2 regions of the Streptomyces coerulescens genome follow, and region 2 is predicted to be linked to the other one. Evidence: riboswitches for the same ligand, from Rfam matches in the RefSeq annotation. Region 2 holds a riboswitch; the other holds the start of a gene.
The links. Region 2 has a riboswitch for glycine ahead of gcvT (glycine cleavage system aminomethyltransferase GcvT). Riboswitches for the same ligand answer to the same signal wherever they lie in the genome.

Region 1 (14,962 bases), on a different contig from region 2:
TTGTTCAGGGCAACGTGCGGGTCTATCCGTTCAAGACCATCGAGGCCGGCGCCTTCGTCAACACCTCGGTGATCTGGGAGTCGAGAGGCCAGGCGCATCTCTTCGGCGCCCGCGGCGTCTCCGGGATCCTGAACGTGGAGATCACGCCGGAACTGGCTGTTCGCCTCGCCGGTGCCTACGCGACGACCTTGAAGAAGGGCTCCACCGTCACCACGGCCCGCGACCACTCCCGTGGTGCACGGGCACTCAAGAGGGCGGTCATCTCCGCGCTCCAGGCCAGCGCCATCGACGTACGGGACCTGGAGAACGTACCGCTGCCGGTGGCGCGGCAGCAGACCGCGCGGGGCAGTGCCGGCGGGATCATGATCCGAACGACACCGGGTGTACCGGATTCCGTGGACATCATGTTCTTCGACGGGCAGGGGGCGGACCTGTCGCAGGCCAGTCAGCGGAAGCTGGACCGGGTCTTCGCCAGGCAGGAGTACCGGCGTGCGTTCCCTGGAGAGATCGGGGACCTGCACTTTCCGGCCAGTGTGTTCGACTCGTACACCGGCTCGCTGCTGCGGAACGTCGACACGACGGGGATCTCGGAGTCGGGGCTCAAGGTCGTCGTCGACGCGTCGAACGGCAGCGCCGGGCTCGTGCTTCCCAGCCTGCTGGGCAAGCTCGGTGTGGACTCGCTGACCATCAACCCCGGTCTCGACGAGTCCAGGCCCACGGAGTCGGCGGATACGCGGCGGTCGGGGCTGGTGCGGCTGGGCGAGATCGTGGCGTCCGCGCGGGCCGCGTTCGGCGTGCGGTTCGACCCGGTCGGTGAGCGGTTGTCGCTGGTCGACGAGAGGGGGCGGATCGTCGAGGACGACCGGGCCCTGCTGGTCATGCTCGACCTGGTGGCCGCTGAGCGGCGTAGCGGGCGTGTGGCGCTGCCGGTGACCACCACGAGGATCGCCGAGCAGGTGGCGGCGTATCACGGGACGCAGGTGGAGTGGACGACCACCTCGCCCGATGACCTGACCCGGGTCGGGCGCGACGACACGACGATCTTCGGCGGCGACGGCAAGGGCGGGTTCATCGTCCCCGAGTTCAGCAGTGTCTTCGACGGTACGGCGGCCTTCGTGCGGCTGATCGGGCTCGTGGCGCGGACGCAGCTCACGCTGAGCCAGATCGACGCGCGGATTCCGCGGGCGCATGTCATCAAGCGTGATCTCGCGACCCCCTGGGCCGTCAAGGGCCTCGTCATGCGGCGGGTCGTCGAGGAGGCCGGAGATCGCTTTGTCGACACGACCGACGGAGTGCGGGTCGTGGAGACCGACGGGCGGTGGGTGATGGTGCTGCCGGACCCGGCGGAGGCGGTAACCCATCTGTGGGCCGAGGGGCCGGACGACGCGTCCGCCCAGGAGCTGCTCGACGAGTGGTCCGCGGTCGTGGACAGCGCCGGCCGGTAGAGCAAGCAGCACACGCGCGTGCCGGACAGGTGTCCCCGAAAGGGGGCCTGTCCGGCACGCCGGTGGGGCCATTCGGAGGTAGCGGCCGCGACGTGCGACGATGTGCGGCATGCCGCAGCCGCCCCCCGTTCGGAGCACATCTACGCCCCCTGCGCGCCCGGACGCGTCCATGTCGCTGCTCACCAACGTCATGGATCACAGCCTCGACGACGGGTACGCCGAGGCCGCCGCCCGCAAGAAGGCCGCGGGTGACGGGGGACTGCCCAAGACGCTGAGGGCGAAGCTGGGGCTCGCCGCCGGTCTGGTGCTCGCGGCGCTCGTGGTGACCGTGGGAGCGGCGCAGGCGCGCGTGGCGGCCCCCGTGGTGGCCAAGGAGCGCGAGGAGCTGATCGACCGCATCGACCGTGAGACGGCGACGGCGGACAAGCTGGAGGAGACCGTCGACGACTTGCGCGCCGATGTGAGCGCGCGGCAGCGCGAGGCCCTGAAGACCGCCGGCGGCGACCAGGCCGAGCTCGTGGGCATCCTCGCTGGCGCGGTCGAGGTGCACGGGCCCGGCGTGAAGCTCGTCGTGAACGACGCCAAGGAAGCGGGCACGGACGGCGACGGCGACCCGCGCGGGTCGTCCGGGTTCTCCGACACCGGCCGGGTGCGCGACCGCGACATGCAGCGTGTGGTCAACGGGCTGTGGGAGTCGGGTGCCGAGGCCGTCTCGATCAATGGACAGCGGCTGACGGCCCTGTCGGCGATCCGAGCCGCGGGTGACGCAATACTGGTCGACAACAAGCCGCTGGTGCCGCCGTACACGGTGCTCGCGGTGGGGGACGGGGAGCGGCTGAGCACCAGGTTCCAGGACAGTGCCGACGGGCTGTACCTGCACGCCTTGCAGGAGAACTTCGGTATCCGTACCAGCATTTCCGTGCAGGAGGACCTGCGGCTGCCCGCCGCCCCGAGCGTGATCGTACGTACAGCACAGCCGAACACCGAGAAAACCGAGAAGGGCACATCGTGATCGCCGTACTGGGCCTCGTCGTCGGAGTCGTGGCCGGACTGTTGGTCCGGCCTGAGGTTCCGGCGGTCGTCGAGCCTTATCTGCCGATCGCCGTCGTGGCGGCTCTGGACGCCGTCTTCGGGGGTCTGCGGGCCATGCTCGACGGCATCTTCGACGACAAGGTCTTCGTCGTGTCGTTCCTGTCCAATGTGGTCGTGGCCGCGCTGATCGTGTTCCTGGGCGACAAGTTGGGCGTCGGGGCCCAGCTGTCCACGGGTGTCGTCGTGGTGCTCGGCATCCGGATCTTCTCGAACGCCGCGGCGATTCGCCGGCACGTGTTCCGGGCGTGAGGCCGATGAGCAACCAGGAACAGAGCCCCGAGAACAGGCTGCGCAAGGAGCTGCCCGAAGAGGTGGCGACGGGCGCGGGCGAGGCGTCGGACGCCCCTGAGAGCACGGACACGCCCGAGGGGCGGCAAGAGCGACAGTCCGGGCTGACCGGTCGGCAGCGGCTGGCTCAGGGCCTGTGGCCGCCCCGCGTGACCCGGGCCCAACTCATCGTCGCCCTGCTGCTGTTCGGCCTCGGGTTCGGTCTGGCGGTGCAGGTCGCGTCGAACAGCGACAGCGACAGCGCCCTGCGCGGCGCACGTCAGGAAGATCTCGTTCGCATCCTCGATGAACTGGACGACCGTACTCAGCGTCTAGAGGACGAGAAGCAAGGTCTCGAGAAGCAGCGTGACGAACTGGAGAACAGTTCGAACCAGGCCGAGGAGGCCCGCAAGCAGACGGTCGAGAAGGAGAGGCAACTCGGCATTCTGGCGGGCACGGTGGCCGCTCAGGGACCTGGCATCACGATGACCATCGACGACACGAAGGGAACGGTCGAGGCGGACATGCTGCTCGACGCGATCCAGGAGCTGCGCGCGGCCGGCGCGGAGGCGATCCAGGTGAACGGCGTACGCGTCGTCGCCGGCACCTACCTCACCGATTCCGGCAACAGCGTGAGCGTCGACGGGAACAAGATCAACGCTCCCTATCGTTTCAAGGTCATCGGCAAGCCACAGGACCTGGAACCGGCGCTCAACATCCCTGGAGGCGTGGTGCAGACTCTCGAGAAGGAGCAGGCCACCGTGACGATCGAGCGGTCGGACAAGATCGTTGTGGACGCCTTGCGAGCGGCGAAGCGGCCTGACTACGCTCGGTCGTCCTCCCAGTGAACCGGCGGTGCATGGGGGACGTCCGGCCAGGGCATGAGGTTGCGGGGGGTCGGCGCACCGAATGGGTGGTGCGTGGTGGAAACTGTCTGGTGGAGACGGACGTTGTGAAGATGTCCGGGTCGGCCAGAGTGAGCAGTCAGGGTTCGTCCTGCCCCACGGGCGGGTCTGTTTCGGTCAAGGGGAATCGCCCGTGAAGTTGTTTGCGAAGTTGTTCGGCAAGAGCGCGCGAGAGGGCAGCGACAACGCCACCGCTCGTCACCGCGCACAAGGGGACGACGACGGCCAGCGCCCGCTGTTCAGGGACCAGGTGTCTGGGCCGGGCGGTGACATTTCCGGAGGTCAGGGCGCGCCGTCAGTTGACCCTGGCCAGTCCGGCGGCATAGGTTTCGGGCAACCGTCAACCTCAAGTACGGGTGGAGGGTTTTCCCCGATGTCGGCCCTGGTGTGTACGAGGTGCGGTAACCGCAACGCGGAGAACAGCCGCTTCTGTTCCAACTGCGGTGCTCCGCTGCGCAGCGGCGCGACGCCCGAGCGGCCGTCCGAGACGACCTCCACGATCTCCATCTCCGGTATCGAGGCCTACGACGCCGAGACCACCGGTCAGACGCAGATCCCGGCGCTGTCGCCCGAGGCGCAGGCCGCCGTCGACGCGCTGCCGCTGGGCTCCGCGCTTCTGGTGGTGCGCCGCGGACCGAACTCGGGCAGCCGGTTCCTCCTGGACGGCGATCTGACCACCGCCGGTCGGCACCCGCAGAGCGACATCTTCCTGGACGACGTGACGGTCTCGCGTCGGCATGTGGAGTTCCGTCGCGCTCAGGACGGCTCCTTCACGGTCGCCGACGTCGGCAGCCTGAACGGCACGTACGTCAACCGCGAGCGGATCGACCAGGTTGCTCTGAACAACGGCGACGAGGTGCAGATCGGCAAGTACCGGCTGGTCTTCTACGCAAGCCAGCGGGGCTACTGACCCTCCCCCGGAGACCGTCCGGGGAGACCCAGGGAAGGTCCATGCTGAAAACACCGAGCGGCGGTGCCGGCCACGGCATCGCCGCCACGGACGGTCGGCTGATGAGCATCGGCACGGTGCTGAACGTGCTGCGTGACGAGTTCCCTGACATCACCATCTCCAAGATCCGTTTCCTGGAGTCGGAGGGGCTGGTCGAGCCGCAGCGAACCCCCTCGGGGTATCGCAAGTTCAGCGTGCAGGACGTCGAGCGGCTCGGTCACGTCCTGCGGATGCAGCGGGACCACTATCTGCCCCTGAAGGTCATCCGGGAGCATCTGGACGCCATGGAGCGCGGTCAGGCGGCACCGCTGCCGACCGTGTGCCGGCAGCGGGACGGTGAAACGGTCCTGGAGCCCGTGGAAGGGCCCACGGCGGCCCGGGTCGGGCGCGCCGAGCTGCTGGCCGCGGCCGGGATCGACGAGCGCGAGCTCGCGGAATGGGAGTCGTACGGCCTGATCGCTCCGCTGCCGGACGGGGCGTACGACGCGGAGGCGGTCACCGTGGCCACGCTGGTGGCCGAGCTGGGGCGGTTCGGGATCGAGCCCCGGCACCTTCGGGTGATGAAGGCCGCCGCCGATCGTGAGGCCGGACTGGTGGACCAGGTCGTGGCGCCGCTGAAACGGCACCGCAACCCTCAGACCAGGGCTCATGCCGAGGCGCGCGCCAAGGAACTGGCGGGGCTCACGGTCAAGCTGCACTCCGCGCTGGTGCAAACGGCTCTCGGGGTGCGGCTGCCCTGAGCGGGGCATGCACAGGAAGGCCGGATCGGCCACCCGTTCTCTGCCCGACTACCCAAACGTCCCGGGCACGGCCTAGGGTTGCTGTGTGAACGAGCTCGATGTCGTAGGTGTCCGGGTCGAAATGCCCTCCAACCAACCGATCGTGCTCCTGCGCGAAGTGGGAGGCGACCGCTACCTCCCCATCTGGATCGGGCCGGGGGAGGCGACGGCGATCGCCTTCGCCCAGCAGGGCATGGCCCCCGCGCGACCGCTGACCCACGACCTGTTCAAGGACGTGCTGGAGGCCGTCGGCCAGGAGCTCACCGAAGTACGCATCACGGATCTGCGTGAGGGCGTCTTCTACGCCGAGCTGGTGTTCGCCAGCGGCGTCGAGGTGAGCGCCCGTCCGTCTGATGCCATAGCGCTGGCCCTGCGCACCGGAACGCCGATCTACGGCAGCGACGGGGTGCTGGACGACGCCGGCATCGCGATCCCGGACGAGCAGGAGGACGAGGTGGAGAAGTTCCGCGAGTTCCTCGACCAGATCTCGCCCGAGGACTTCGGCACCAGCAGTCAGTGAGACGGCGTGGGCGTCGGCCGGACTTGCGGTCCGTAGTGGCTCGGCCCACAGTCGGTTACGGCTCAAATGCCAGAATTTGTCGCCGGTGAGCGAGAGCGTCCCCGAGGCCCGCTCCGAAGGCATTCGGCTAGCCTTTCCCCGCGGTGGGGTGCGGGAAACCACTCCTAGGGTGATTATCACTCGGCGTGCCGAGTGTGGCGATCGTTGACGCACCCCTGGTGACTGCCTACCGTCGAGAAGGCAGGTCAAGGACGGAGGTCGGCGTGAGAAGCAGCGGCGACGGTACGGCTGGGGGTGCCCCCGGGCGCAGTCTCGGGGCGAGCGGTCCGTACCCGCTTCACAGCAGCGCTGTTCAGGGCGGTGCTGCCGATCACGCTCCGCATCGGCCGACGGCCGTGCCGAGCACCGGTGGAGGGGCGGCGTCCATGGGGTCGGAAGAGATCGGCTACCGCGGTCCGACGGCGTGCGCTGCCGCCGGCATCACATACCGCCAGCTGGACTACTGGGCACGCACCGGCCTCGTCGAGCCGAGCGTGCGGCCCGCCTACGGGTCCGGGACGCAGCGGTTGTACAGCTTCCGGGACGTCGTTGTCCTGAAGATCGTCAAGCGGTTCCTCGACACCGGGGTGTCGCTCCAGAACATCCGTACCGCGGTGCAGCACCTGCGGGAGCAGGGCTTTCGCGACCTCGAGCGCATGACGCTGATGAGCGACGGCGCGACCGTGTACGAGTGCAGCTCGCCGGACGAGGTGCACGCGCTGCTCCAGGGCGGACAGGGGATCTTCGGGATCGCCGTGGGTGTGGTCTGGCGGGACGTCGAGAGCGCGTTGTCGCAGCTGCACGGGGAGCGGATCGACACCGGGGAGACGCTCATCGGGCACAACCCGGCGGACGAGCTGGCTCGCCGGCGTAACCGGGCGGTCTGACAGGGCTTCGGCCCGGCCCGGCCGTGCTGCTCATTGTCAGTGGCGTGAGGCAGCATCGGAGATGTGAGAAACGCGCCCACGATCCTGCATCTCGACATGGATGCCTTCTACGCCTCGGTGGAGCAGGCATCCAAGCCGAGCCTGCGGGGGAAAGCCGTGATCGTGGGCGGGCTCGGGCCGCGTGGAGTCGTCGCCACCGCTTCCTATGAGGCCCGGGTGTTCGGGGTGCACTCGGCGATGCCCATGGCGCAGGCACGCCGGCTGGCGCCGAACGCCGCGTATCTCGTGCCCCGCTTCGGGATCTACCGCGACATCAGCGAGCGGGTGATGGGGCTGCTGCGGGAGCTTTCGCCGCTGGTGGAGCCGTTGAGCCTGGACGAGGCGTTCGTGGATCTGGAGGCCGGAGGGGCGGCTTGGGACGCGTCGTCGGCGCGGCTGGTGGGGGTGAAGCTGCGCGGCGACATAAGGGCTGCCACGGGACTCGCGGGGTCGGTGGGGCTGGCCGCGTCCAAGATGCTCGCGAAGATCGGCTCGGAGCAGGCCAAGCCCGATGGGCTGGTGCTGATCGAGCCGGGGACCGAGCGGGCGCTGCTCGGGCCGATGTCGGTGCGGACGCTGCCGGGGGTGGGGCCGGCGACGGGGGACCATCTGCGGCGGGCCGGGATCCATACGGTCGAGGAGATCGCCGAGGCCGGTGAGGACGAGCTCGTACGGCTGCTGGGCAAGGCCCATGGGCATGCGCTGTACGCGATGGCGCTGGCGCACGACGAGCGGCCCGTGGTGGCCGAGCGGGAGGCCAAGTCGGTGTCGGTCGAGGACACGTACGACGTGGACATTCATGACCGGGTGCGGGTCGGTCTTGAGGTGCAGCGGCTGGCCGATCGCTGTGTGCGGCGGTTGCGGGGGGCCGGGTTGTCGGGGCGGACCATCGTGCTGAAGGTGCGGCGGTACGACTTCTCGACCCTTACACGGTCCGAGACGTTGCGGGGGCCGACGGATGATCCGGCGGTGGTGCGGGAGGCCGCTGCTCGGCTGCTGGACTCCGTGGACACGACGGGCGGGGTGCGGCTGCTGGGGGTCGGGGTCAGCGGGCTGGCCGACTACACGCAGGAGGACTTGTTCGCCCAGGCCGCGGGGGAGCTGGGGGAGCAGCAGTCGGTGGAGGACGGTGAGGAGAGCGCGGAGGGGGTGGTCGTGGCGCGGGGGGAGGAAAGGCCGAGCGAGCGGAGATGGCTCGCCGGGCACGATGTGCGGCACGCCGAGTACGGGCATGGGTGGGTGCAGGGGAGCGGGCTGGGGCGGGTGACCGTGCGGTTCGAGACGCCGGGGTCGGAGCCGGGGCGGGTGCGGACGTTCCAGGTGGATGATCCGGGGCTGGAGGCGGTGGAGCCGCTGCCGCTCGTGGAGGAGCGGCCTGGGGAAGGGGGAGAAGTCGGGGGACCAGGGGGCTCTGAGGGCTCCGTGGTCGGTGGGGATGGTGCGGCTGCGCTGCCTGGATAGGAGGGTGTGGCTGAGGGGGTCGGCCGGTGGGACGTCCGTGCCGGAGTCGGCAGGGCTTGGAGGTCGGCTTTCGTCGTCCTCGTCGCTCTCGTCGGCGGGAAGGGGCGGAAGGCGGCCCGTTCGGGCTGGTCAGGGGTGCGGGGTCGTGGGGTCGTTGTTGTTGGGCGGCTCCGTGGGGGCCAGGTTGCCGAAGTCCCGGTCGGGGGGTGGGGGCGGGGCCGTTACATCAAGGCCGTAGTGGTGGTAGAGCTGGAGCTCCTGTTCGGGGGACAGATGGCGGCCCACTCCGAAGTCGGGGGCGTCCTTGATCAGGGCACGGTCGAAGGGGATGTGGAGGCTGCCCTCCACCAGCTCGCTGGGCTCCAGGGGGACGAAGGCGTCCCGGGAGAACAGGCCGGTGCGTATCGCCGCCCATTCCGGTACCCCGGTCGCGTCGTCGAGGTAGACCTCGTCGATGGTGCCGATCTTGGTGCCGTTGCGGTCGAAGGCCTTGCGGCCGATCAGATTGCGCGGATCGATGTCGGTCTGCACGGGCCCTCCACTTGGTCACAACTCATCCGTAAGCACTACGAAAAGGCAGATTGGTGAGAGCGGCCACTCGAAGGTCCGTGCGTCGACCTCGCTGGTAGGCTTCATAGCGGCTGCTGACCCCGTGCGGGAGAGTCCTCCGGACACCATCGGAGGCGCCGAAGGAGCAAATCCTCCCCGGAATCTCTCAGGCACACGTACCGCACGGACGAGGTCACTCTGGAAAGCAGGGCGGGTGTCGACGGCTTCCGCTCTCACCGACGGTGAAAGCCGACGGCCTTCGGGCGGTCCGGTGAAGCTCTCAGGTTGAGATGACAGAGGGGGAGGCCGTTCGGGTACCCGCGCCGTGGTGCCCCTCGAAGGTCGTGTCAGACCAGGAGGCCTCCGCAAATGACCGCCCATCGCATTCCGCTCTCCGAGCTCGAACAGGGAATCCCCTTCGAGCAGCGTCATATCGGCCCTGATCATGAGGCCCGGGCCAAGATGCTCGCCCAGGTCGGGTACGGCTCCCTCGACGAGCTCACCGCCGCCGCGGTGCCGGACGTGATCAAGAACGCCGACTCGCTGGATCTGCCGGGTGCCCGCACCGAGGCCGAGGTGCTGGCCGAGCTGCGTTCCCTCGCCGACCGCAACCAGGTGCTGGACTCGATGATCGGGCTCGGGTACTACGGGACCTTCACCCCGCCGGTCATCCTGCGGAATGTCATGGAGAACCCCGCCTGGTACACGGCCTACACGCCGTACCAGCCCGAGATCTCCCAGGGGCGTCTCGAGGCCCTGCTGAACTTCCAGACCATGGTCGCCGAGCTCGCCGGGCTGCCGACCTCCGGTGCCTCGCTGCTCGACGAGGGGACGGCCGCCGCCGAGGCCATGGCCCTGTCCCGGCGCATGGGCAAGAACAAGAAGGGGCTGTTCCTGGTCGACGCGGACGTGCTTCCGCAGACCATCGCCGTGATCGAGACCCGCGCCGAGCCGACGGGCGTGGAGGTCGTCGTCGCCGACCTCTCGGACGGCATTCCGGCCGAGATCGCCGCGCGCGAGATCACCGGCGTGCTCCTGCAGTACCCGGGCGCCTCCGGTGTCGTACGGGACATCAAGCCGGTCATCGACCAGGCGCACGAGCTCGGTGCCCTCGTCACCGTCGCCGCCGACCTGCTCGCGCTCACGCTGCTGAAGTCGCCGGGCGAGCTAGGGGCGGACATCGCGGTCGGTACGACACAGCGGTTCGGTGTGCCGATGGGCTTCGGCGGACCGCATGCCGGCTACATGGCCGTCCACGAGAAGTTCGCGCGCAGCCTGCCGGGGCGGCTCGTGGGCGTGTCCGTGGACGCCGACGGGAACAAGGCCTACCGGCTGGCGCTGCAGACGCGTGAGCAGCACATCCGGCGGGAGAAGGCCACCAGCAACATCTGTACGGCTCAGGTGCTCCTCGCCGTCATGGCCGGCATGTACGCCGTCTACCACGGTCCCGAGGGGCTGCGGAGCATCGCGCGGCGGACCCACCGCTACGCCTCGATCCTCGCCGCGGGGCTCAAGGCCGGCGGTATCGAGGTCGTGCACGGCTCCTACTTCGACACCCTGACCGTGCGGGTGCCCGGGAAGGCCACCGAGGTCGTCGCCGCCGCTCGGCAGAACGGCGTCAACCTGCGCCTCGTCGACGCCGACCACGTCTCCATCGCCTGCGACGAGACCACTCTGCGGGCCCAGCTGGGCGCCGTATGGGCGGCGTTCGGCGTCGAGGGCGACATCGAGGCGCTGGACGCGAGCGCCGCGGACGCGCTCACGGACGGGCTGCTGCGTACCGACGACTACCTCACGCACCCCGTCTTCCACCAGCACCGTTCCGAGACGGCGATGCTGCGCTACCTGCGCCGGCTGGCCGACCGGGACTACGCACTCGACCGCGGCATGATCCCGCTGGGCTCCTGCACGATGAAGCTCAACGCGACCACCGAGATGGAGCCGGTCACCTGGCCCGAGTTCGGGCAGCTGCACCCCTTCGCGCCCGCCGAGCAGGCGCAGGGCTATCTGACGCTCATCCACGAGCTGGAGGAACGTCTCGCCGAGGTCACCGGCTACGACAAGGTCTCCCTCCAGCCCAACGCCGGCTCGCAGGGTGAGCTGGCCGGACTGCTCGCCGTGCGCGGGTACCACCGGGCCAACGGCGACGAGCAGCGCACCGTCTGCCTCATCCCGTCCTCCGCGCACGGCACGAACGCCGCCAGCGCCGTGATGGCCGGCATGAAGGTCGTCGTCGTGAAGACCGCCGAGGACGGCGAGATCGACGTCGAGGACCTGCGGGCCAAGATCGAGAAGCACCGGGACGAGCTGTCGGTGCTGATGATCACGTACCCGTCGACGCACGGCGTCTTCGAGGAGCACGTCGCCGACATCTGCGCGCAGGTGCACGAGGCCGGCGGGCAGGTGTACGTCGACGGCGCCAACCTCAACGCGCTGGTGGGGCTGGCCAAGCCGGGCCACTTCGGCGGCGACGTCTCGCACCTGAACCTGCACAAGACCTTCTGCATCCCGCACGGCGGCGGCGGTCCGGGCGTCGGTCCGGTCGGTGTGCGCGCGCACCTGGCGCCGTACCTGCCGAACCACCCGCTCCAGCCGGCCGCCGGTCCGAAGACGGGCGTCGGCCCGATCTCGGCGGCGCCGTGGGGTTCCGCGGGGATCCTGCCGATCTCGTGGGCGTACGTCCGCCTCATGGGCGGTGAGGGTCTGAAGCGGGCCACGCAGGTGGCCGTGCTGTCCGCGAACTACGTCGCCAAGCGACTGGAGCCGCACTACCCGGTGCTCTACACCGGGCCCGGCGGACTCGTCGCGCACGAGTGCATCATCGACCTGCGTCCGCTGACCAAGGCGACCGGCGTGAGCGTCGACGATGTGGCCAAGCGGCTCATCGACTACGGCTTCCACGCGCCGACGATGTCGTTCCCGGTGGCCGGCACGCTGATGATCGAGCCGACCGAGTCCGAGGACCTGGCCGAGCTCGACCGGTTCTGCGAGGCGATGATCGCCATCCGTGCGGAGATCGAGAAGGTCGGGTCGGGCGAGTGGCCCGCCGAGGACAACCCGCTGCGCAACGCCCCGCACACCGCCGGCGCGCTGGGCGGCACGTGGGAGCACGCGTACAGCCGTGAGGACGCCGTCTTCCCGGCCGGGGTGTCCGCCGCCGACAAGTACTGGCCGCCGGTGCGCCGCATCGACCAGGCCTTCGGTGACCGGAACCTCGTCTGCTCCTGCCCGCCGCTGGACGCCTACGACGACTGAGCGGCAGCGGGCTGAGGTCCGCAGGGACGCTGCACGGAAGAAAGAAGGGCTCCCCTACGGCCACGCACGGCCGTAGGGGAGCCCTTCCGCGTGGGGAGCACTTTCGCGTGTCCGCCTCATACGGTCGTCAGGGCGACCTCCGTGGCCTCGACCAGGGCGACGACGGGGACGCCGGGGGACAGGTCCAGGTCGGTGGTGGCGTCCCTGGTGATGGCGGCGGTGACCGCGCCGCCCTCGACCGCGATCTTCACCGACGCCATCGCGCCGCCGGTGGCGATGCCGGTGATCGTGCCGGGGAGTTGGTTGCGCAGGGGGAGGCGGTCCTCGATCGGCGAGGTGGCGAGGGAGATGTGGGTCGCGGTCACGAGGGCGTTGACGGTGGTGCCCTCGGCCAGGCCGAGCTCTTCGACGGCCGACGGGGCGATCGCCGCGGTGAGGTCCTGGCCGCCGGTGAGATGGACGTCGACCATCGCCGTGGCCGCCCCCGGGGTGATGGCCGTGATCGTGCCGGGGAGCTGATTGCGGATGCTCAGGCCCATGGGAGACGCCTCGCACGGTGTTGTTCATGTGCTTGTGCGGCTTTTGCTCACCACCCTAGCCTTCGCCGCAGCTGCCGGGGCCCGCCCGGCGCGCGCCGTTCAGGAGATGCCGGACGCGTTGAGTACCGCCTCCGCCGTGGCGTCGTCGATCTCATGTCTCAGTCGTTCCAGTACGTCGATGCCCTCCAGCAGGGTTCCGCCGGCGCGGGAGCGGCGTACCCCGGTGTCCAGCTCGTGCCACAGCAGCGGGTTGCTGAGCAGGACGCGCGGGTCCAGGTCCAGACGGCGGCCGTCCGCGTCGCGCAGCGTCAGGTGCGCCGAGACGTCGCCGTACTGCCGCACGGTCACCAGCTCGTCCGTGCGCACGGCCTGACGTCGTACGAGGCCGCGCACCGCGAGCCAGCCGGGGCCGGCGGTCACGCGCTGGGGGAGCAGGATCGTGAACAGTACGGAGGTCATGACCAGCCACAGCAGGGTGCGCGGCGGCGTGAGGGTGTGGCCGTCCCAGTCGACCAGCAGGGTCAGGCCGAAGAACGTCGCTGCGCAGCCCGCGGCGAACCGGGCACTGTCATGCCAGTGACGGTCACCGGTCGGGGCCGGGCGCGGTCTGCTTCCGTCCACAGTGCCGACGGTAAGGGGCGGCGGCGCGGGAGCGAATGGCGCTGACCGTGCTCTGACGCCTTACGGCTCATCGTTGACGCGATCCTGTTGGGCCGCGGCCGGTTCGGCGGTGTGCGGGCGTCAGCCCGTGTGGACGCGGGGTCTGCGGTCGCGGTCCGGCTCGGCCTCGCGCAGGACCTCGCGGGTGACCGGGGCGACCTCGCCCTGGCCGAAGAGGAAGAAGCGCAGAAAGTTGGCGAACGGGGTGCCCTCGGTCCACTCGAAGTAGATGTGCGGGATACAGCCGGTCGTGTCGCGCACGTTCAGCAGCAGTGCGGCCAGCGCGTTGGGGATGGAGGAGGACTCCAGGGTGAGGACGCGGTAGCGGTCGTGCATGACCTGGCCGCGCACGATCAGGCCGGCCTCGAACTCGGACGGGTCGGTGACCGTGACCTCGACGAAGACGAAGTCCTCCTGCTCCGAGAGGTCGTTGTCGGTGCGGATCTGCTCGATCTTGTCGCGGTACTCGGCCTTGTCCCGGCTGTCGGGCTCGTTGGCGATGAACCGGATCTTGCGGCTGGCCATGTCCCGGATGAATCGTTCCGCCATGACATCGAGCGTCACGCCGGTGACACGGAGCTCGAAGGCGCGCAGCAGCCGCGACAGCAGCGAGATCAGGATGATGCCGGCGATGAAACAGGCGCCGATCTTCACGCCGTCGGGGCGCTCGACGACGTTCACGACGGTCGTGTAGAGGAACACCACCGAGATGACCGCGAAACCGATGAACCAGTTGCGCTGGCCGGCCTTGCGGGCCGCGATGGTCACGGCGATGGCGGCGGAGCTGATGAGCACCAGCACGCCGGTGGCGTACGCGCCGCCCTGGGCGTCGACGTCGGCGTCGAAGATCCAGGTGACCAGGAAGGCGACCAGAGTGAAGACGATGACCATCGGGCGCACCGCGCGCGCCCAGTGCGGGGCCATGCCGTAGCGGGGGAGATAACGCGGCATCAGGTTGAGCAGGCCGGCCATGGCGGAGGCGCCGGCGAACCACAGGATGGCGATGGTGGAGACGTCGTAGACCGTGCCGAAGGCGTTGCCGAGGTACTCGTGTGCGAGGTACGCGAGCGCGCGGCCGTTGGCCTGGCCGCCGGACTCGAACTCCTTCTCCGGAATGAGCAGGGTGGTGATGAAGCTCGTCGTGATCAGGAAGCAGCTCATGATCACGGCGGCGGTGGTGAGCAGTTTCTTGGTGTCCCGGATGCGTCCCTCGGGGTTCTCCTCGGTCTCCCCGATGTCGCCCTTCACGTGCGGCATCACGGCGACGCCGGTCTCGAAGCCGGAGAGGCCGAGCGCGAGCTTGGGGAAGACGATCAGGGCGACGCCGATCATGACGAAGATGTTGCCGTGCTCGGCGGTCAGGGCGCTGGTCCAGTCGGTGACCACATGGCCCGCGGTGATGACGTGGTACAGGCCGGAGACCACGACCACGGCGTTGAGCGCGAGATAGAGGCCCACCAGCGCGACCGCGACGCCGATCGCCTCCAGGAAGCCCTTGAGGAACACCGCGCCGAGCAGCGCCACGAGGACCAGGGTGATCAGCATCTGCTTGTCGTGCAGGGCGCTTTCGAGGTGC
Region 2 (14,962 bases):
TCGGCGGCCCGCTGACCGCGCTGCGGATCGCGAGCCCCGACGAGGACGGTGTGGCCGGCCTCGATCAGTCGGCGGGCGGTCTCATGGCCGAGGGACTTGTTGGCGCCTGTGATGAATGTTGTCGTCATGCGTCCAACCCTCGGCCCGTGACGAGAGGACAACCAGTGCCCCCGGCGACGGTAGGACAGCCAGTACCAGGCACGACGGCCCCGCGGTGGCCACAATGGTCGAGTGGACGAGACCCTTGGCACGGCACTGCGCCGCTGGCGCGACCGGCTTTCCCCTCTCGACGTCGGGCGGACCGCGCACCCCGGACGGCGTGCGGTGGGGTTGCGCCGCGAGGAACTGGCCGAGCTGGCGGGGCTGTCGGTCGACTACGTGGTGCGGCTGGAGCAGGGGCGCGCCACGAGCCCTTCGGCGCAGGTCGTGGCGAGCCTGGCCAGGGCACTGCAACTGGAGCCCCTGGAGCGGGACTACGCCTACCGGCTGGCCGGCCTCCTCCCTCCCCAGGAGGGGACGATCTCCACGCATGTGCCGGCGGGGGTCCAACGCATGCTGGCGCGCCTCGGCGAGTACCCCGTGGGCGTCTTCAGTGCCGACTGGACCTTGCTGACCTGGACTCCCGCGTGGGCGGCGCTGCTGGGCGACCCCAGCGCACGGACACACACCGAGCGGAACCTGGTGCGGGCCGTCTTCGCCACGGGGCCCTCGGGGCTCGCGGCCTGGCCCGTGCTCCAGGAGGACGACGCCCTGAAACCCGCCCTCGTCGCCGATCTGCGCACGGCCCTCGTCGACTACCCCCGCGACCGTGGACTGAACGACCTCGTCGCGGAACTGCGCTCCACGAGTGCGGAGTTCACCCGGCTGTGGGACGAGGGCACGGTCGGTCCGCACGTCTCGGCCCGCAAGACCGTCCGGCACCCCCAGGTCGGCGAGGTGACCTGCGACTGCGACGTGCTCACCGTCCCGGGCTGCGACGTCCGCCTGGTCGTCTACACGGTGGCCGCGGGCTCCGCCGACGCGGAGAAGCTGGAGTTCCTGCGGGTCACGAACGGCGTCCGCGCCGACGGCCCCTCGCCTCCGGGACCCGGTCTGTTCTCCACGCCGTGACGCCCACACGACGCGGCACGAATCCAGCCCCGGGCCCCTGAAGGGGCGCCTAGGCCCCGAGCCGCACCCGGGCCAGCTGCCTCGACTGGGCCACCAGCCGGTCCGCGCTGTCCCAGACCTCGGCGTCCTCCTCCAGGAAGCCGCCCGCGAGGTTGCGGGTGGTGATCGAGACGCGCAGGGGGCCGGGAGCCGGACGGCAGCGCACGTGGACGGTCAGTTCGACCGTGGGGACCCAGCCGGAGATGCCGATCTCGAAGGCGGTCGGGGGCAGCGCGTCGACCGCGAGGAGAAGCGAGAGCGGGTCGGGGTCACGGCCGTCGGCCAGGCCGAACCAGGCCCTCATCTCCCCCTTGCCCGAAGGCCGGCCGAGCGCCCAGCCCAGCGTCGACGGGTCGAGCTTGAGCATCAGGCGGTCGGCGATGGCCGAGCTGCCGTCGACCGGGGCGGGACCGTCCTCGGGGCCGAAGCAGTGGTCCATCGGCGGGATCGCCGGCGGCTGGGCCGTCGTACGGACGTCGTCGGGGAGGGAGTCCAGGTCGCCGTAGGAGGCGAGGACGCGGATGCGCTCGACCTCGCGGCCCTGCTCGTCGTACTGGAGGAGCGAGGCCTGTCCGGTCGACAGGGTCCGGCCCGTGCGCACCACGTCCGTGCGGACGACCGCCGGGCCCGGCTGGGAGGCGGACAGGTAGTGCGCGGAGATCGTGAACGGGTCGTCGTGCGGCAGGGCGTCCGCGAGGGCGCGGCCGAGCACGGCCAGCAGATAACCGCCGTTGACGGCGCTGATGATGGTCCAGCCGGCGGACAGGTCGATGTCGTAGACGCCGGGTGCGCGGCGGGTGAGCGCGGTGTCGCGGTCGAACTCGCTGTCGCCGATCGTGGCCCGCGTGGCCGTCGTGGCGGAGGCTGCTTCTGGCATGGATGAACGGTACAACAGCAAACTACTAAGCGGTAGCTTTTGCCTTCGGTGAGATCCGGGCAACTTTTCGGCAAGTGTCCGGCTCGCCCGAAACCCGGGGCCCGATCTCCCCCTCTATCAGGACATGAGTCTCACCGGGACCCCGTTCCTCTACACGCTCGTCGTCCTGTGCGTCGTCGCCGTGGTGCTGCCGCTCGCCCTGTGGTCACGGGTGGGCGGACCCAAGGTCGTGCGGGGCGCCGCCCGGGTGTTGATGGTGCTGTTCGCCCAGGGCACGGCCGTCGCGCTGGTCTTCACGATGGTCAACAACTCCAACCAGCTGTACGACAGCTGGGGCGACCTGCTCGGCACCAGCGACCATGTGCACGAGGCCGCCGACCTCGGGGCGAACGGCACCGGCGGGATCGCGCTGGAGAAGCTGCCCAAGGTCCGGCAGACGTTCAAGCCGGGCAAGGGTCCGGGCATGCGGGCGGAGGGCGGCGTCCTCGTCACGCACCTCAAGGGCCGGGTGTCCGGGGTGCACGCCGAGGTCAACGTCTGGCTGCCGCCGCAGTACCACGAGCCCGCCTACCGCAACCACAGGTTCCCGGTCGTCGAGGTGCTGCCGGGTTATCCGGGCTCGTCGAAGGCCTGGTACGGCACCATGGACGCGCCCCAGCAGCTGGCGCCGCTGATGCGCAGCGGGCAGATCGAGCCGTTCATCATCGTCTCGCCGCGCACCACGCTGCTGCCGGGGAAGGACACCGGCTGCGCGAACATACCGGGCAAGGTCAACGCAGACAGCTGGCTCAGCATCGACGTGCCGAAGATGGTCAGGGACAACTTCCGGGCCCAGGCCGCACCGGACGGCTGGGCGGTCGCCGGATACTCGGCGGGCGCGCACTGCGCGGCGAAGCTCGCCGTCGCCCACCCCGACCGCTACCGGGCCGCGGTCAGCATGTCCGGCTACAACGACCCCGCCGCGGTGCCCCAGTCGCTGGCCGGCAAGTCCCCTGCGCTGCGGGCGGCGAACAACCCCTACGAACTGCTGAAGGACGCCCGTGTCCCGCCGCGCGTCGCGCTGTACCTCTCGGGTCAGCCGAACGACGGCTACGAGGCGGCCATGGCCCTCAAGCAGACGGCGAAGGCGCCGACCACCGTGAACGTCGTGTTCGTCCCGGCCGACGCCGGCGGCCACACCATGGCGCTGTGGAAGCCGCAGGTCGTGCCCGCGTTCCGCTGGCTGACGGAGGTGATGGGCGGCGAGCAGCGGGCCCGAACGGCGCCCGGGACTACTCCTCTCGCACCGTCGACCGTCGGTTCCAGGCACGCGGAGCTCGCCAGTGGAACCGCATCGCCAGCAGACGCAGCACGAAGGCCGTGACGGCCGCGAGCGTGCTGGTGAACGGGGTCAGGGCTTCGTAGTGGATGCACAGGACGGTCATCGTGGCGCCGACGATCGCCGGAACCGCGTACAGGTCGCGGTCCCAACGCAGCAGTGACGGCACCTCGTTGGCCAGGACGTCGCGCAGCACACCGCCGCCCACGGCGGTCGCCAGGCCCAGGGCGACGGAGGCGGTGAGGTTGAGGCCGTAGTCGTACGCCTTCGCCGTCCCGGCCACGCAGAACAGGCCGAGGCCCGCCGCGTCGAAGACGTTCACGCCGGTCTGGATGCGCTCGACGTGCGGGTGGAGGAAGAAGACCAGCAGCGCGGCGAGCAGCGGGGTGAGGAAGTACCCCAGGTCCGTGAAGGCGGCCGGGGGCACGGCTCCGATGACCACGTCCCGGAACAGCCCGCCGCCCAGGGCCGTGACCTCGGCGAGGACGGCGATGCCGAAGACGTCGAAGTTCTTGCGGACGGCCAGCAGGGCGCCGGAGATCGCGAAGACGAAGATGCCGATCAGGTCGAGCGTGTGCTGGACGGACGGGCTGAACAGTTGTTGGAGCACCCGTACATTCTTACGCAGCAAAACGCCCCCGCCTTGCAAAACAAGGCGAGGGCGTCAGCAGGGTTACTTGTCGTCGCTCTTGGCGGGCGTCGCGGGCGCGTCGGCCGAGTCGCCAGGCTCGGCAGGCTCGGACGCACTGTCGGCAGGCTCGGCCGCACTGTCAGCAGCCTCGGCCGCGGTGTCGGCCTCGGCGGCCCGCACCTCCGCGGCCACCGCGGCCGACGTCTCCGCCGACTCCGCGAGCACCTCGTCGGCCACCAGCTCCGCCGCCTCCTTGGCCACGGAGAGCAGCACCGTGTCCTGCGGCTGCTGGTCCTCGAAGTTCTCCGGGTGGTGGCACGCCACGCGCTGACCGGGCCGCAGCTCCACCAGCGCCGGCTCCGTCGTCCGGCAGATCTCCGTCGCCTTCCAGCACCGGGTGTGGAAGCGGCAGCCGCTCGGCGGGGCGATGGGCGAGGGCACGTCACCGCGGAGCAGGATGCGCTCGCTCTTGGCTCCCCGGCGCTTGGGGTCCGGCACCGGCACGGCCGACATCAGGGCCTTGGTGTACGGGTGCATCGGCGCCTCGTACAGCGCGGTGCGGTCGGCGAGTTCGACGATCTTGCCGAGGTACATCACCGCGATCCGGTCCGAGACATGCCGTACGACGGACAGGTCGTGCGCGATGATCACGTACGTGAGGCCGAGCTCCTGCTGGAGGTCGTCCATCAGGTTCACGACCTGCGCCTGGATGGAGACGTCGAGGGCGGACACCGGCTCGTCCGCGACGACCAGCTTCGGCTTCAGGGCGAGCGCCCGCGCGATGCCGATGCGCTGGCGCTGACCGCCGGAGAACTCGTGCGGATAGCGGTTGTAGTGCTCGGGGCTCAGACCCACCAGCTCCAGCAGGCGCTGGACCTCCTTCTTCACCCCGCCCTCGGGCTCGACGCCCTGGAGCCGGAAGGGCGCCGAGACGATCGAGCCGATGGTGTGCCGGGGGTTCAGGGAGCCGTACGGGTCCTGGAAGATCATCTGGATGTCCCGCCGCAGCGGGCGCATCCCGGCCGTGTTCAGCCGGGTGATGTCCTTGCCCTCGAAGTGGATCGAGCCACCCGTGGGGTCCTGGAGCCGGGTGATGACCCGGCCCATGGTCGACTTGCCGCAGCCCGACTCGCCGACCACGCCGAGGGTCTCGCCCTTGCGCACCTCGAAGTCGATGCCGTCGACGGCCTTGACCGCGCCGACCTGGCGCTGGAGGACGCCCTTGCGGATCGGGAAGTGCTTCTGCAGACCCTCGACCTTGAGCAGCACCTCGCGCTCCGCGACGGGAGCCGACGTCTGCGCCGGGACGGTCGCGTCCGATTTCTTCGTCTCACTCACAGCTTCGGCGCAATCTCTTCGGTCCAGATCCGCGTGCGGTCCTCCGCCGAGAGGTGGCAGGCGGAGAAGTGTCCGCTGCCGACCGGCTGGAGCTCCGGGCGCACGGTGCGGGTGACATCGCCCTTGGGGACGTCCGCGTACGGGCAGCGGGGATGGAAGGCGCAGCCCGAGGGGACGTTGATGAGGCTCGGCGGCTGGCCCTTGACGGGGATGAGCCGGTCGGAGGTCTCCCGGTCGATGCGCGGCATCGAGCCGAGCAGGCCCCAGGTGTAGGGGTGCTGCGGCCGCTCGAAGACGTCGTCGACGGAGCCGCGCTCCACGCACCGGCCGCCGTACATCACCAGGACGTCGTCGGCGATCTCGGCGACCACACCGAGGTCGTGGGTGATGAGGACGACCGCGGAGCCGAACTCCTTCTGCAGGTCCCGGATGAGGTCGAGGATCTGCGCCTGGACGGTCACGTCGAGGGCGGTCGTCGGCTCGTCCGCGATGAGCAGCTCGGGGTTGTTGACCAGCGCCATCGCGATCATGGCGCGCTGGCGCATACCGCCGGAGAACTCGTGCGGGTAGTTGTCGACCCGCTTGTCGGGCTCGGGGATGCCGACCCGGTCGAGCATCTCGACGGCCCGCTTGCGCGCGGTCTTCTTGTTGACGTCGTGGTGGACCCGGTACGCCTCCACGATCTGGCTGCCGATCGTGTAGTACGGGTGCATCGCGGACAGCGGATCCTGGAAGATCATCGCCATCTCGCGCCCGCGCAGCCGGCGCACCTCGTCCGGGTCGGCGGAGATCAGTTCCTTGCCGCCGAGCCAGATCTCACCGGACATCTTCACGTTCTTGCCGCGCGCGCCGAGCCGGTGCAGGCCCATGATCGCCAGCGAGGTGACGGACTTGCCGGAGCCCGACTCACCCACGATGCAGAGGGTCTTGCCCTTCTCCACCTCGAAGCTGAGTCCGTCGACGGACTTGACCAGGCCGTCGTCGGTGGGGAAGTGCACCTTGAGGTCTCGGACCGCGAGGAAGGCGTCGGGCCCGTTCGAGGGTGAGCTCGTGGGCTCGCCCACGGCGGCACCGGTCTTGGAGAGTTCGGTCACGAGAGCCTCACGCGCGGGTCGGCGGCGGCGTAGAGCAGGTCCACCAGGAGATTTGCAATCACGACGAAGAGGGCGGCCAGCAGGGTGACGCCGAGGATCGGGGGGAGGTCGTTGTCGGTGATGCCCTGTACCGCGTACTGGCCGATGCCGGGCAGCGAGAACACGGTCTCCGTGATCACGGCACCGCCGAGCAGCAGACCCAGGTCCATACCGAAGACGGTGATGATCGGGGTCAGCGCGGCCCGCAGCCCGTGCCGGGCCACGACCTTGCGTTCGCGCAGGCCCTTGGCGCGGGCCGTGCGGATGAAGTCCTCGTTCATCGTCTCCAGCATGCCCGAGCGGGTGAGCCGCGCGTAGATGGCGGAGTACAGCAGAGCGAGCGAACACCAGGCCGGGAAGAGCGTGTTGGCCCACTGGGCCGGATTTTCGGTGAACGGTACATAGGTGCGGCCGAAGATCGGCCACTGGAAGGTGAAGAGCAGCAGCGCCAGGTTGCCCGTGAAGAACATGGGCAGCGAGACACCGGCGAGCGCGACGCCCATGAACGTGCGGTCGAAGAAGCTGCGGGGCTTGAGCGCGGAGATCACGCCGATCAGCACACCGGAGACCAGCCACAGCACGGCCGCGCCGGCCGCCAGCGAGAGGGTCACCGGAAGGCGCGAGGTGAGCTGCGGCCAGACCTCGACGTGGTTCTTGAAGGAGTAGCCGAAGCACGGCGCGTTGCACTGCGCCGTGGTGGGGCCCAGGTCGTAGGAGGCGCCGGCCACGATCCCCTTGATGAAGTGCCAGTACTGGACGTAAATGGGTTGGTCCAGACCGAGGTTCTGCTTGACCGCGGCGATGTCGGCCTTCGTCGGGCTCTTTCCGATGTACTGCTGCGCGAGCTGGTCGGCCGTCTGGCCGGCCATCCGTGGCAGCAGGAAGAAAATCGCGAAGGTGACCGCGGTGACGACCAGCAGCAGGATCACTGCCGCGAGCGTCCGACGGAGGATGTACGAGATCACGGGGACCGGCGCTGGTGCCCGCGGGCCGCGAAGCCCACGGGCACCAATGCCTTCACCTGCCTTCCGGGGCTACTTCTTGGTCGTGCCGATGTTGAGGTAGTCGTACTGACCGCTGAAGGCCGCCGTGGACACCAGGTTGGTGAAGTTGGCGGGGCGGTAGAGCAGGACCTTGAAGTAGGTCAGCGGGACGAGAGCGGCCTGGTCCATCGCACGCTTGTCGATCTCGGCGTACAGGCTGTTGCGCTCCGTGTCGTCCTGCGTCGCGATCGCCTTCTCCAGCATCTCGTTGATCTGCTTGTCGTTGATGTAGGAGAGGTTGGTGTTGCCGGACGTACCGATCGCGTCACCGTGCAGGATCTGCTGGAGGAAGCCGTAGCCGGACGGCCAGTCGGCACCCCACTGCATCATGTGCAGACCGATGTTCTGCTTCTTGTCGAAGGTCGGCACACCCGCGTAGTCGGTGAAGTACTTGCCCGACGGGTACTGCTTCAGGGAGGCGTTGATGCCGGCCTTCTTCAGCGAGGCGATGATCGCGGTGGCCGCGTCGATCTCCTGCGGGCGGTCGCTGCGCGCCGAGATGTTGGTGGTGATCGTCGACTTGCCGCAGGCCTTCAGCTGCTCCTTGGCCTTGGCCACGTCGCCCTTGTTGCCCTCGGTCGCGTAGACGTCCGACTTCTGGTAGCCCGGGATGTCCGGCGGGAGGACCGTGGTGGCGATGTCACCGCGGATCGGGCCGCCCTCGGCGGTCTGCACGGAGACCTTGTCGATGGCGTACTGGACGGCCTTGCGGCACTCGACCTTGTCGAACGGCGCGACCTGGTTGTTGATCGCCATGTAGACCAGGCGGCCACCGAAGGTGTTGTCGGTGTTGGCCTTCAGGTCGGCGCTGTTGACGACCTTCGCCTGGGTCGCGGCCTGGACGCCACCGCCACCGAGGTCGATCGCCGTGCCGGCCTGGACGTCCTGGTCGATCGTCTCGGCGTTGACCTTGAGCTTGACGACGATCTTGTCCGGGTACTGCTTGCGCAGCGGGTCCGTCTTGGCGTCCCAGTTCTCGTTGCGGACGAGGACGGCCTGCTTGCCCTCGTCATAGCTCTGGAACTTGTACGAGCCCGAGGACACGATGCTCTTGACGTAGTCGATGCCCGTGTCCTTGGCCTTGGGCACCGGCGCCGTCTGCGGCGTCGCGACCAGGTAGTCGAACTCCTGGAAGGCGCGGTTGAGCTTGAAGACGATCGTGGTGTCGTCCGGCGTCTCGATGGACTTCAGGCCCTCGTCGCTCTTGTCCTTGTAGGGGCCCTTGTACTTGTCGCCGCCCTCGAGGAACTGCTGGAAGTAGTTCGGGCCGAGGGAGAGCACGTCACGCGCGAAGTTGGAGCGCTCGACGGCGTACTTGACGTCCTTCGAGGTGATCGCGGAGCCGTCCTGGTACTTCAGGCCCGGACGGAGCTTGTACGTCCAGGTCTTGCCGCCGTCGCTCGGCACGCCCTTGCCGGACGCGAGGTCGGGGACGAGCTCGTTGCCCGCCTCGCCCGCGGCGGGCTTGAACGTCATCAGCGGGCGCGCATAGAGCCGGCTGAGGTTGTACATGTACGCGTAGTACGTGTTGCCGGGGTCGAAGGAGTCCGGGACGTCGGAGTACTCGTACGTGACCGTCCCACCCTTCTGGGTGGAGGCGTTGACGACACCCTTGGTCGCTGCGTTGGCCCCAGCCGACTTGTTTCCGTTGTTGTCCGAGTTGTCATCGGCCTTGCTGCAAGCCGAAAGCAGCAAACTCGCACTGCCGACGGCCGCGACCGCGGCCAGCACTGACCTTCGCATGATGGTCTGCTTCCCCTCCATTGTTGGAAATCTTATGGACTCTCGCTGCGGCCGCGGATCAGCGGCTGCGCGGGTCGAGAGCGTCACGGAGACCGTCGCCGAGCAGGTTGAATGCCAGAACGGTCACGAAGATGGCGAGGCCAGGAACGATCATGAACTGCGGATCGACCTGGTAGTAGTCGACCGCCTGGTTGATCATTCCGCCCCAGGAAGCCTGCGGAGGCTGGATACCGACTCCGAGGAAGCTCAGGGACGCCTCGAAGAGGATGTTGGTCGGGATCAGCAGCGTCGAGTAGACGATGATCGGCCCCACGAGGTTCGGCAGCAGCTCCTTGAAGAGGATGTACGGCCCCTTGGCCCCCATCCCCCGCGAGGCGTCGACGAACTCCCGCTCGCGCAGGGCCAGTGTCTGGCCCCGGACGATGCGCCCCAGATAGGGCCAGTTGAAGAAGCCGATGACGAAGATCAGCACGCAGATGTGCAGCGGCAGACCTTCCAGGCCGAAAGCACCGCCCTGGAGCGTGGCCGAGATGGCGATCGCGAACAGCAGGAGGGGGAACGCCAGGAAGGTGTCCATCAGCCTGCTGATAACGGTGTCAACGCGTCCGCCGTAGTAGCCGGCCACGACGCCGAGGACGGCTCCGATCGTGTTGGACAGGAGCGTGGCACCGAAGGCGACGACCAGCGAGACCCAGGAGCCCTCCAGGATGCGGGTGGCGATGTCCCGGCCGAACTTCGGCTCCACACCGAGCGGGTGGTCCCAGCTCATACCGCCGAAGTCACCCTTGGGCAGCGAGGTGTTGGGGTCGATCAGATCCTGGTTCAGGGCGTTGGGGTCCAGGCCGAACAGCGCCTGGATGGGCCGGGAGAGGATCGCGAGCAGGATCAGCAGGATCACGATGATCCCGCCGGCGACCGCCACCTTGTCCTTTTTGAAACGGGACCAGGCGATCTGTCCCAGCGAACGCCCCTCGATCTGGCTTTTCTTGACCCCGGAGAGCACGGCCTCGGGCTGTGCTCCAGCCTCCGCTCCCGTTGTCTCGATCGGTGCGGTCACGGTGAGATTGACCCCTCTCGGCCGGCGGTTGCCGACCCCCTCGCTGCCCGCTGTAGCGGTTGCTGTTTCTCGTACACAGGACCGACCGGCCCGTGTCTTGCGGGGAGTCTTCAACGCTCAGGCGATCTGTTGCCAGAGTTGACGGGGAAAGGATGCGCAACCGTGATGCTGTCTGGAGGGTTCCGTTATCCGAACAACGGGTAACGACCGGCGGACGCGAGCCAGTTGGGGCGTATGAGGGCGGACCGGTACCTTCCGTTCGCATCTACGCGCGGAGATTTACCTCTGAAACCGCAGTCAACCACCGCCCGCGCCTACGAAGTCGGGCTGCCGACTGAACGGTAGGTCAGCGGGCCGAATGATCAGTAACGGCCCTGTGCCGGTGGGTAACCGTAGCCGCCCGCGGGAGCCTGAGCGGGTGCGGCGTGCGCCTCGCGGTCGTAGAACGGCCGGGCGCTCGCGCGCATCCACATGGCGATCGGATCGTCCTCGTCGCTCATCGCCACGGTCGACACCGGCAGCCCGTCGGGGACCGCGCCGATCGACTGAAGCATCATCGAGCGCACCGAGTCCACCGCGGACGGGCTGGTGTCGTACACATCAAGACCGATGGCGAGATACGGCGCTCCGAGCGCGGGCTGCACCCAGGCGCGGCGCAGCGAGCGGACCGCCTGGGTGCGGTGGGCGTTCTGCGCGAGCAGGGCGTAGAACTGCGGGATCTCGATGCCGGGCTCCGACAGCCGCAGCGGTCCTGCGGGCTGGCGGTCCAGGCCGGTGGCGATGCGCCGCAGGTCGAGCCAGGGGATGCCGACGCCGCCGCCCGGGGCGTGCGGGTTCAGCCAGAGGCCGTAGTGGTCCGGGTACAGGGTGCGGGCCACATCGATGCCGTCGACCACTTCGTAGCTGCGGTTCCAGCCGCTCGCCGACAGCTCCTGGGCGGAGGTGACGCACGGGGCGTAGCCGTACCCGTCCACCTCCATGTTTCCGTACTGGGCGTCCGGGGACCCGGCCTGGCCGTGCCACAGCAGCATCCAGACCTGGCCGGAGGAAGGGGTGGCGAGGGCCCGCAGGAGGGCCTCGTAGGCGTCGTAGCGCCCGGGCGTCACCTGGCGCAGCATGTGCTCGACCTGTCCGGTCGAGGTTGTGCCGCTCGCGCTCACGATTTACCGCCCCTTCGGGAAACATGGCTTTGAGCCCAGCTTAGGCGCTCCCCCGGGAGAGCCGTGGAGAGCTCGGGACTTGAGGTGTTCTTCCGCCTGCGGGCCGGTGGGGGCTGGTCGCGCAGTTCCTCGCGCCCCCAGGTTCTCAGAGTTCCCGCGTGTAGAAGGGCCGTACCTTTGCTCTCATCCACTCGATCACCGGGTCCTGGGCCACGTCCAGGAGGACCAGGTTGACCTGCCAGGGGACCGGGGCGCGGCCCAGGGCCTGGGCGAGGGCGGTCGTGGGGGCGGCGCGCAGGTCGCCCTCCCAGTGGGTGAGTTCGACGCCTATGAACATCACGGGGGCGGCCGTCTCGATCGCCGCCAGGCAGCGGCGTGCCGTCGCGACCACGCCCGTCGCGGCGAACTCGGCCGACGCCGCGGCGAGGAAGTCGACCGGGTCCTCCTGCCAGTCCGGCTCGTAGAGCCTGACCCGGCCGCCGGAGCCGGGGCCGTCCAGCGGGGTGCGGCCCACCCGGCACAGCTCGGCGACGGCCGCCGGGGGCAGCGGGACGCCGACCACGCCGTCCGGGTTCAGGGCGATGCCCACGTGCGGCGGCAGACCGCGCGCGAACTCCACGGCCGGGGCGACCGTGAACGCCATGTGGGAGCAGACGACCTGACGGAACTGCTCCTCGGAGCTGAACACCGGGACGTACCCCTGGCCCTCGATCTCCACCGTGGGCAGGTCCAGTGGGCCGCTGTGCGGGCCGCCGCCGTTGGGCAGGGGCACCCAGACGAAGCTGCGGCCCAGCACCTCGACGATGCGGGCGCCCGCCGAGGGCATGCCGAGGGAGGCGGAGAGCACCTCCTCCAGTTCATTGCCGGGCCAGCCTCCGTGCGGGTGGAGGTGGGCCCGGGCCGAGAAGTCCGCGGGGAGATCCGCTGGGAAGTCCATCTGTCTGACCGCCTGCTGTGAACCACGTCTGTGGCTCAAAAGGCTAGCCGGTGTCCGCCCCCGTCAGGTCTGCGGGAGGTCAGCCCGCGAATCCGATCCGGCGCAGTACGTCCGCCGCGTCCCGGTCGATCAGCACCGCCGAACCGCAGCCCTGCGGCAGATCGCCCTTCGCCGCCGAGCGCAGCAGCCTGGAGGCCGCTCTGCGGTGCCGCAGGAAGGCGTACCGCGAGACGCCCCGGCCGCGCTCGCGCTGGCCCTCCAGGGCGGTGCCCGGCGTCACGTCGAGCAGCAGCAGATGCAGGGTGCCGCCCCGGCGGCGGGCCTCGCGGGCCAGCCAGCCGCGCACCCAGGCCTGGGTGCCGCAGTCGTGCACGACGACGCCCTCGCCGCTGCGCACCGCGCGCCGCAGCCCGGCGTAGTGCGCGAGGCGGACCAGGGGGCGGTAGACGGCGTAGGGGAGGAAGCCGGGCATCCGGGCGTCCCAGCGGTCCCGGGTGTCCTGGGAGTCGATACGCAGGCCCTTCACCGTCCGCTGCATCAGCGTCGACTTGCCGCTGCCGGGCAGACCGGTGATCACGACGAGGTCCTTGGGGCCGAAGAGCAGCGCGTGCGGGCTGTGGCCGGAGCGTTCGCGCAGATCGCGGACCACGGGCGCGGGGCACACGACGTGCGCTTCGACACCGGGTGCCGCGGGCTGCTTGGGCAGCGCGATGCCCGTGGTCGTGGCGTACGCCGTGGTGCGGTTCACCGTCATCGTCCTCCTCCGGGGTCCAGGAGTCCCCATCCCCACTGAGCGTAAAGAGAAGGTAATAGAGGATCTCCTCCTTTTCGTTCGCTTCCTGCCACAAGCCGGTTACAGAGATGGCCTGCCCCCGACGGGGTCCGGCATGCAATGATGGCGGCGCCAACTGCATACCGGCCGTTTGAATCCGCGCGGGAGAGTCCCCAGCAGCAGTGCATCGCTGGGGCGCCGAAGGAGCAAGTCCCTCCCTTGAATCTCTCAGGCCCCGTTACCGCGCGGGCGAGGCACATCTGAAAAGCGGGTCGCTGCGTGTAGCGGCCCCACCCAAGGTGCAAGCCGTGATCACCGTCTTCGGGATCATGGCGAACCTCTCAGGTTCCGATGACAGATGGGGAGGAACGACCTCGCCTGTCATGCCTTGGGAGACAAACGTCCGATGAGCAGCACCGCCCCCTCTGAGAAGCGCCGTACCGCGCTCGATGCCCTGCATCGCTCGCTCGGCGCGACGATGACCGACTTCGCCGGCTGGGACATGCCCCTGCGCTACGCCTCCGAGCGCGACGAGCACAACGCCGTACGCACCAAGGCCGGCCTGTTCGACCTCTCGCACATGGGCGAGATCACCGTGACCGGCGCGGACGCGGCCGCTCTGCTGAACCACGCCCTCGTCGGCAACATCGCCTCCGTCGGCGTCGGCCGCGCCCGCTACACCATGATCTGCCAGGCCGACGGCGGCATCCTCGACGACCTGATCGTCTACCGCCTCGCCGAGACCGAGTACATGGTCGTCGCCAACGCCTCCAACGCCCAGGTCGTGCTCGACGCCCTGGTGGAACGATCCGCCGGCTTCGACGCCGAGGTCCGCGACGACCGCGACGCCTACGCGCTGCTGGCCGTCCAGGGCCCCGAGTCCCCCGGCATCCTGAAGTCCCTGACCGACGCCGACCTCGACGGCCTGAAGTACTACGCCGGTCTGCCCGGCACCGTCGCCGGCGTGCCCGCGCTCATCGCCCGCACGGGCTACACCGGCGAGGACGGCTTCGAGCTGTTCGTGAAGCCGGAGCACGCCGTGGAGCTGTGGCAGGCGCTCACCAAGGCCGGTGAGGGCGTCGGGCTGGTCCCCTGCGGGCTGTCCTGCCGGGACACGCTGCGCCTGGAGGCCGGCATGCCCCTGTACGGCCACGAGCTGACCACCTCCCTCACCCCCTTCGACGCCGGGCTCGGCCGGGTGGTGAAGTTCGAGAAGGAGGGCGACTTCGTCGGGCGCGAGGCGCTGGCCGAGGCCGCCGAGCGCGCCTCGCAGAACCCGCCGCGCGTGCTGGTCGGCCTGATCGCCGAGGGGCGTCGCGTCCCGCGCGCCGGGTACCCGGTCGTCGCCGGCGGCGAGGTCATCGGCGAGGTCACCTCCGGTGCACCCTCCCCCACCCTGGGCAAGCCCGTCGCCATGGCGTACGTCGACGCGGCGCACGCGGCGCCGGGCACCGCCGGGGTCGGCGTGGACATCCGCGGCAGCCACGAGCCCTACGAGGTCGTGGCGCTGCCGTTCTACAAGCGCCAGAAGTAGCCCCCGAGCGGCACGAGCGGCGTCACAAGAAGAGACTGACAGCGGTGCGCGCGTGACCCTGCGCACATTTCCGCTGATCACGCACGTATCCAGCCGTCCCCCATTCACCACCACTCCCGCGCGTACAGGAGAATTCAGGCCATGAGCAACCCCCAGCAGCTGCGCTACAGCAAGGAGCACGAGTGGCTGTCGACCGCCGAGGACGGCGTCTCGACGGTCGGCATCACCGAGTTCGCGGCCAACGCGCTCGGCGATGTCGTCTACGCCCAG

Region 1: another riboswitch for glycine. It lies ahead of gcvP (aminomethyl-transferring glycine dehydrogenase); the one in region 2 lies ahead of gcvT (glycine cleavage system aminomethyltransferase GcvT).

The regions. Positions count from the first base shown of each region.
Region 1 covers NZ_JBHSKM010000024.1:1,943-16,904, forward strand. Annotated here, with positions in the region: gene ACFPQ9_RS29460 (sugar phosphate nucleotidyltransferase) at 1-1,445, shown strand, start outside; gene ACFPQ9_RS29465 (DUF881 domain-containing protein) at 1,555-2,457, shown strand; gene ACFPQ9_RS29470 (small basic family protein) at 2,454-2,786, shown strand; gene ACFPQ9_RS29475 (DUF881 domain-containing protein) at 2,792-3,652, shown strand; gene ACFPQ9_RS29480 (FHA domain-containing protein) at 3,714-4,619, shown strand; gene ftsR (transcriptional regulator FtsR) at 4,661-5,398, shown strand; gene ACFPQ9_RS29490 (bifunctional nuclease family protein) at 5,484-5,957, shown strand; gene ACFPQ9_RS29495 (MerR family transcriptional regulator) at 6,221-6,883, shown strand; gene ACFPQ9_RS29500 (DNA polymerase IV) at 6,947-8,383, shown strand; gene ACFPQ9_RS29505 (PRC-barrel domain-containing protein) at 8,513-8,914, opposite strand; glycine riboswitch at 9,029-9,124, shown strand; gene gcvP (aminomethyl-transferring glycine dehydrogenase) at 9,302-12,187, shown strand; gene ACFPQ9_RS29515 (TOBE domain-containing protein) at 12,304-12,726, opposite strand; gene ACFPQ9_RS29520 (hypothetical protein) at 12,826-13,347, opposite strand; gene ACFPQ9_RS29525 (APC family permease) at 13,468-14,962, opposite strand, start outside.
Region 2 covers NZ_JBHSKM010000012.1:337,256-352,217, forward strand. Annotated here, with positions in the region: gene ACFPQ9_RS21025 (SDR family NAD(P)-dependent oxidoreductase) at 1-128, opposite strand, end outside; gene ACFPQ9_RS21030 (helix-turn-helix domain-containing protein) at 232-1,110, shown strand; gene ACFPQ9_RS21035 (thioesterase family protein) at 1,160-2,026, opposite strand; gene ACFPQ9_RS21040 (alpha/beta hydrolase) at 2,151-3,389, shown strand; gene ACFPQ9_RS21045 (trimeric intracellular cation channel family protein) at 3,298-3,954, opposite strand; gene ACFPQ9_RS21050 (ABC transporter ATP-binding protein) at 4,018-5,313, opposite strand; gene ACFPQ9_RS21055 (ABC transporter ATP-binding protein) at 5,310-6,407, opposite strand; gene ACFPQ9_RS21060 (ABC transporter permease) at 6,404-7,411, opposite strand; gene ACFPQ9_RS21065 (ABC transporter substrate-binding protein) at 7,481-9,232, opposite strand; gene ACFPQ9_RS21070 (ABC transporter permease) at 9,291-10,289, opposite strand; gene ACFPQ9_RS21075 (enhanced serine sensitivity protein SseB C-terminal domain-containing protein) at 10,652-11,449, opposite strand; gene ACFPQ9_RS21080 (enhanced serine sensitivity protein SseB) at 11,595-12,386, opposite strand; gene ACFPQ9_RS21085 (AAA family ATPase) at 12,466-13,140, opposite strand; glycine riboswitch at 13,311-13,412, shown strand; glycine riboswitch at 13,413-13,526, shown strand; gene gcvT (glycine cleavage system aminomethyltransferase GcvT) at 13,565-14,692, shown strand; gene gcvH (glycine cleavage system protein GcvH) at 14,834-14,962, shown strand, end outside.